Chondromyces crocatus: one gene and its partner. Each later gene encodes a partner of the first gene's protein in a complex. Links are inferred from orthologs where the notes say so. Each region holds a gene or a part of one and is shown in the gene's direction. Other genes may lie near its edges.

The links. The genes of interacting proteins can lie anywhere in the genome.
Region 2: the proteins of CMC5_RS19510 (region 1) and dnaB are in contact, whole or in part, in a crystal structure (PDB 2R6A), measured with the Geobacillus stearothermophilus proteins. The link is inferred for Chondromyces crocatus from one-to-one orthologs. Residues at the interface, in WP_049624496.1 of Geobacillus stearothermophilus: Lys456, Leu457, Leu458, Pro459, Ala460, Asn463, Ala464, Leu467, Leu535, Leu536, Ile537, Ala538, Gln544, Glu545, Asp548, Tyr549, His552; in WP_033016901.1 of Geobacillus stearothermophilus: Ser13, Glu15, Ala16, Gln18, Glu91, Leu92, Asp94, Ala95, Val96, Pro97, Thr98, Ala99, Ala100, Asn101, Tyr104, Tyr105, Ile108.

What each region holds. Positions count from the first base shown.
Region 1 is NZ_CP012159.1:5,303,272-5,306,366, reverse strand. Bases 213-3,095 are described here. They hold CMC5_RS19510 (DNA primase), read left to right. Parts: upstream 213-595; coding sequence 596-2,596; downstream 2,597-3,095. Other genes in these bases: rpoD (RNA polymerase sigma factor RpoD), read left to right, coding at 2,722-3,095; atpC (ATP synthase F1 subunit epsilon), read left to right, coding at 213-461. Outside these bases: more of atpC, read left to right, coding at 1-212. UniProt on the Escherichia coli protein: RNA polymerase that catalyzes the synthesis of short RNA molecules used as primers for DNA polymerase during DNA replication.
Region 2 is NZ_CP012159.1:9,529,024-9,532,443, reverse strand. The notes cover bases 1-2,999. They hold dnaB (replicative DNA helicase), read left to right. Parts: upstream 1-746; coding sequence 747-2,252; downstream 2,253-2,999. Other genes in these bases: CMC5_RS34420 (hypothetical protein), read left to right, coding at 2,377-2,999; rplI (50S ribosomal protein L9), read left to right, coding at 134-586; rpsR (30S ribosomal protein S18), read left to right, coding at 1-124. In the rest of the region: more of CMC5_RS34420, read left to right, coding at 3,000-3,420. UniProt on the Escherichia coli protein: The main replicative DNA helicase, it participates in initiation and elongation during chromosome replication. Travels ahead of the DNA replisome, separating dsDNA into templates for DNA synthesis.

The sequences.
Region 1 (3,095 bases):
TCGGCGTGTTGCCGGGCCACCTGCCGCTGCTCGCGGCTCTGCGGACGGGGCTCGTGACCTATCACAAGGAAGGTCGTGAGCATCGGCTCGCCGTGCACCATGGCTTCGTGGAGGTCGCGGCGGATGTCGCCCTCCTCCTCACCGAGCGTTTCGCCCGGGCGGAAGACGTGGACGTGGTGAAGACCCGCATGCGCCTCAAGGAGGTGGATGAAGAGCTGGATCACTGGCACGGAGAGCTGACGGATCCACGACGGCGTGAGCTGATCGAGGAAGAGCAGTGGCTGGCGACCGAGCTTGAGCTGATCGGTGATCCTCCGCCCCCCATGGTCCGTGAGGACACCCGGTTCCTCGTCAACCATGCCGAGCCGCCGCCGGAGGAGGAACTGGCAGCCTCGTCCCAGCCCGATGAGAGCCTGACCGATCACAAGAGTCCTGGATCCGCCTTCCCTGACACCAAGTAGCCGGCTCCGGGATCGAGGGAGCCCTCCGGGGCTCCCAAAGTTCGGCGTCCCCCCTTGCGCGTAAGGCTCCGCCGCAGAAGACTACATGTCGCGACGGAGCGCAGAGCCTTGCGCTGGAGAACTCGCAACCCACGATGATCTCGCCGGAGACGATTGCGCTCGTCAAGGAGCGGACCGATCTGGTCGCCCTGATCGGCGAGACGGTGCGGCTCACGCGTCGGGGTCGAAGCTTCACCGGCCTCTGTCCCTTTCACAAGGAGAAGAGTCCCAGCTTCCACGTCAACGCAGAGCGCGGCTTCTATCACTGCTTCGGTTGCAAAGAGAGCGGCAGCGCCGTCGACTTCGTGATGAAGATCGAAGGCCAGACGTTCGCCGAAGCCGTGCGCTCGCTCGCAGAGCGCTCCGGCATCGAGATCGTCGACACCTTCACGGATGCAGAGCGACGCGAAGCGCAGGGCGCCCGTAGAGAAAAAGAAGACCTCTACGACGTCAACCGGATCGCGGCGACCTTCTTCGAGCATCAGCTCCGCGGAGGGCCTTCCACCCCCGCCCATCCCCTCGCCCATTACGCCAGCGAGGAACTCGCTCGACGCGGACTTCCGCTGTCCAGCGATGGACAGGCGCCAGATTCCATTGCCGACGCGCTCCAGGCGTTTCGCGTGGGCTATGCGCCCTACGGGTGGGATGGGCTGGCTTCACACCTGAAGCGTCAGGGCATCTCACCGATTCAAGCCGAGCGCCTGGGTCTCCTCGTCCCCCGCTCCTCCGGCAGTGGGCATTACGACCGCTTTCGTCACCGCCTCATGTTCGCGGTCACCGATGTGCTGGGGAGGGTGATCGCGTTCAGCGGCAGAGCATTGCCCGACCCCACGCCCGCCGAGCTCACCGCGCACAGGCTCTCAGGTCCGGCGGCCACTACGGATGGGGCACCGGCCAAGTACATCAACAGCCCCGAGTCTCGCATCTACACCAAGGGCGAGCACCTGTTCGGACTCCACCAGGCGCGTCACACGATCCGACAGCGCGGAGAGGCCATCCTCGTCGAGGGAAATTTCGACGTGGTCGCGCTCCACGCCCGCGGAATCACCAATGCCGTGGCACCTCTCGGGACGGCGTACACCACAGCGCAAGCCCGTCTGCTCAAGCGCTTCGCCCCGAGCGTGGTGCTCCTGTTCGACGGAGATGCAGCGGGACGGAAGGCGACCCGGGCCGCCCGAGTTCCGTGTCGTGAGGCGGGACTGACGGCGCGGGTCGCTGCGCTCGCGCCCGGGCTCGACCCCGACGACCTCGCGCGCCAGAAGGGCCCTGAAGCCATCCAGCGGCTCGTCAAGGATGCCCGTGGGCTGCTCGAGTACCTCATCGACGCCGCCCTCAACGGGGACGACTTCAGTGGCGCGTCACTTCCGGACCAGATGGCACGCATCAAGGCAGTCGCGGCCCTGCTCGCCGAGGAAGACGATCCCAACCTCCGCTTGATGAGCAAGCTCTATGCGGATCGCGTGTCCTCGAAGCTGATCATCGGCGACAGGTCGCCCACAGACCTTCTCCAGCTCGAGCGGATCGTCGACGAGGCGCTATCCCAAGGACCAGGAGCGCGCCGTTCCGCGACCGCCAGCCGCCGACCCCCTGACCACGGAGGGGGCTTTTCGGAGGGTCCCGAGAGCTACGGCCCGGATCCTGCTTCAGCTCACGGGCGGAATCTCTCGCGCGAAGACCAGATCCGGCTCGCCATCCTCGGCGCCGTCATCGACTGCCCTGAAATCCTGGCAGATCCCGAGGTAGTTCCCGCGCTGGAGGTCCTCGAGGGGGATGTGGCGCTCGCAGTCGTCGCTGCACGACGGTACTTCATTCCCGAAAAGGGACTTGCCGCCGACGAATTTCTTGCGCAAATCTCAAGCGCGATCCATTCATTCGCGGCTGGACGTCTTGCCGCACCGGGGTTCGAGGGGGCGGCCGAGGCGAAGACGGAACTCCTTGAGAATGCACGAAAGTTGAGGCGGCTGACGTTGAAGCGTGCGAACGCCGCCGTGGTGCACCAGCTCGAAAAGGGAGAGGCGATGGGGGACGTCGCTTCCGAGGAATCCATGCTGCGTGAAGTTCAACGGAGGGCCCGCGAGAAGCTCGGGCTTTCTTGACGCGCGTCTTGGCCCTCTCACCCCGGGGCAGTCCAATGGCGCCAACCATGTTCTCGTTAGTTCAGAGCTGGTGGAACTGAAGTCCCTGTGGGGCGGCCGAGCCGCTACCAATGGAGCATGAGGTAATGGCGAGCAAGGCCAAGCAGTCTTCTGGTCGGGCGGGCGGCATCGCAAAGGGCGCGGGCGGGACCGCAAACGGTGCGAAGGGTGGAGCGACGCGCGAGGCGTCCTCTGGAGGCCGCAGTGGTTCCAAGCCCGATGGCGCATTGCGCACGGAGCGGGCAGAGAAGGACCGGAAGGCCCTGGAAAAGCTCGTCGAGACCGGCAAGAGCAAGGGCTTCCTCACCTACGACGAGGTGAACGACGCGCTCCCGGCGGACGTCTCCCCCGACCAGATCGACGATGTCGTCGGTGCCCTTGGCGACGAGGACATCGAGATCGTCGACGGGGCGACGCAGGTCAAGATTGCTCCCAAGCGAATCGCCGACGAGGAAGCGTC
Region 2 (3,420 bases), 4.2 Mb from region 1 along the record:
GGAGCGGGGCAAGGTCGTCCCGCGTCGGATCAGCGGCAACTGTGCGCGGCACCAGCGCAAAGTGACGCTCGCCATCCAGCGAGCGCGCAACATCGCGCTTCTTCCGTTCACCGTGTCGGCATAGGAGGATCCCATGGCGACCCATATTCACGTCGTCCTCACGCAGGAACTCGACAACCTCGGAAAAAGCGGCGAGCTCGTGAAGGTCCGCCCGGGGTTTGCGCGGAACTACCTGATCCCGCGCGGCCTGGCGGTCAGTGCCACCGCCGAGAACGTCGCCCGCATCGAGCACCAGAAGAAGGTGATCGAGGCCCAGACGGTGAAGCAGCGTGCCGAGGCTGAGCAGCTCGCGGGCAAGCTGAGCGCCGTCAAGCTGACCCTGTCTCGTCCGACGGGCGAGGGAGACAAGCTCTACGGTTCGGTGACGTCGCGGGACATCGAGGAAGCGCTGGCGAGCCAGGGCTTCACGGTGGATCGCCGCCGCATCGAGACGGATCCGATCAAGACCCTCGGAACTCACTCCGTGCAGGTTCGGCTCGCTCCGTCGATCGCAGCGAAGGTCGAAGTCACCGTCACGGCGAAGTAGAGGCACCTCTTCTCGCCTGCGCTGGACTCACGTATAAACGCTGAGACCCAGTTGACTGACGCCCCGTAGGCATGGCCTCCGGGGCGTTGGGCATTTCTGAGGGCACTTCTGTGGATAACCTCTGGATGTCTCCAGGCATTTTTCTGGGGAGGTCGAGCCGATGATGAGAGGGCCCGATGCCCGCCGGGGGCAACGACCGCAAAAACTCGAGCCGGCGACGATTGCCGGGCGAGTCCCCCCGCATGATCTCGACGCTGAAGCGGCCGTGCTCTCGGCCATCCTGCTCGATCGAGACGCGCTCGACCGGGTGCTCGAGATCCTCAAGCCGGAGCATTTTTACAACGACGGCAATGGCCGCATTTACGAAGCCACGCAGACGCTGGCGCTCGCGGGCACGCCCATCGACATCATCTCGGTCGCCTCGTGGTTGAGGGATCGTGAGCGGCTACAGCAGCTCGGCGGCGCGGCCTATCTGGCGACGCTCGCAGACGCGACGCCTGCCGTTTCCCACGTCGCCTCGCATGCCCGTGTCGTCTACGAGAAGTGGCGCCTCCGGCAGCTCATCGCCACCTGTCAGCGTGTCTCCGCGGAGGGATACGGTGATGTCGGCGAGGTCCAAGCGTTCATCGACGGCGCCGAGCAATCCATCTATCAGCTCGCCCGGACCCCGCAGGGCACCTCCACCCAGCCCCTCGCGATGGCGCTCCGGACTGCCTTCGAGCAGATCACGGCGGCCGCCGAGCGTGGCGATCGCATCACGGGGATCTCCACCGGCTACGAGAAGCTCGATGCGAAGACCGCCGGCCTTCACGATGGTGATCTCCTGATCGTGGCCGCCAGGCCCGGCATGGGAAAAACCTCGTTCGTGCTGAACCTCGCGGTCAATGTCGCGTCACCTCGCTCCGTCGGCATGCCAGGTCCTGGCGAGGAGGGGCATGGCGTCGAGCGGCAAGCGCCCGGCTTCGGTGTCGCGGTGTTCTCCCTGGAAATGCCCCGAGAGCAGCTCGCCACCCGTATGGTCTGCTCCGAAGGGCGCGTCGACGTCGGCAAGGTGCGGCAGGGCTTCCTTCAGCCCGAGGACTGGCGGCGCCTCACGGAGTCCGCCTCCTACCTCTCGACGCTCCCTGTCTGGATCGATGACACGTCCGCGCTGACCCTCCTGGAAGTTCGCGCCAAGGTGCGCCGCATCCAGGCGGAGTACAACCAGGCGTCCGGCCCTGGAAACCCAGGGCGACGGGTGGGCCTGGTCGTCATCGACTACCTGCAGCTCATGAAGGGGCGCGACGGCGTCTCCAGCCGCGAGCAAGAGATCAGCGAAATCTCACGAGGCTTGAAGCAGCTCGCCAAGGAGCTGCGCGTCTGCGTGATCGCGCTCTCTCAGCTCAACCGCTCCGTCGAGACCCGCACGACGAAAGACAAGCGTCCGCAGCTCTCGGATCTACGTGAATCCGGTGCCATCGAGCAGGACGCCGACACCATCGTCTTCATCTACCGCGACGAGTACTACAATGCGGAAACCACGAACGCGAAGGGGATCGCCGAGCTGATCATCGCGAAGCAACGAAACGGGCCGACCGGGAAAGTGCTGGTGCGCTTCGCGGCCTCCTGCACCCGGTTCGACAACCTGGCGCCTGGGGACTATCCCGACGTCGTCGACGACGAGTGAGCGGGCACCAGGGTCGGTGGCATCCAATGTGGTGCCTGGCCCGCGCGTCATAACAGGATCCATGGCCGCTCTTCCTCCGCGTTCCGGTCCTTCGCCAGAACCCTTCAGGGCGCGGCTCGAGAGAATGACGAGGCGCGCCGCCGTCCTGGTGGGGTTGCTGTCGGCCTCTGCGAGTTGCAGCCCTCCGCTGCAGAGTGGTGGTGTGATCGTCGTCGACGGGGCCGCCGCGCGGCTCGGTGCCATGTGTCGCTGGCGCAGCGGTGGCCACGACGAGCTGTGCCCGGCGGCGGCTCCTTCCGCTCCGTCCGCGAAGGTTCGACGGCTCGAGGGGGGAGCCGAGGAGGGCCTCTCGGGGGCCCTCGCCGGCGGCAAAGCAGGTGACTACCTGCTGGAGAACGACCAGATCGCCGTGATCATCGAGCAGCTCGGGCGTGTCGAGGGCGGAGGCCACCTCATCGACGCCGCCGACGCAGGTCGACGGCGAGACGAGCTGGAACGGGTCGCGACCTACCTCGGGCGAGCCGCCGGTCAGGCGCTCTACAAGGAGCTGACGACGGGGAGGGACGACGAGGGCACGGCGTGGGTCGAGGCGCGCGGCCACGTCGCAGGTGACGAGTCGCTGGTGATCGCAACGCGTTACAGCTTGAGGCCCGCCGATCGGGCGGTCTTGCTCTCCACCACCCTCGAAAACCGCGGCGCACAGCCCAGCATGCGCCTGGAACTCGGCGATGCGGTGCGCTGGGGAGGGACGCTGCTGGTCGCGCCACGGTGCGTGCCCGGCTGCCCTGGACCGTATGTGGGCCCCTACCTGGCAGGCATCGGGACCGACACGGCATACGTGCTGATCCCCGTGGAAGCGACCGCGCTGCAGGCGTCGACCGACGCTGGTGAGAGCGAGATCAGCCTCACGCACCGTGAGCACCTCCCTCCGGGCGAGCGCCTCGTTTACGAGCGGGTGCTGGCCGTGGCCCCTCGCGGGGACTCCGCAGGGGTCGCGACGGAGCTCCTCGTGCTCGGTGGCGGCATGCCCGGCGGGCTCGACGTGGAGCTCACGGACATCGGGGGAGAGGCCCTCGCTGCGGTCCACGGCAGAGTGCTCCTCACCCCGATCGCCCCGGAGGGACAGGCTGTCCTCGACGACATCCCTCTCTGGCTGAAGGCCAGCGCA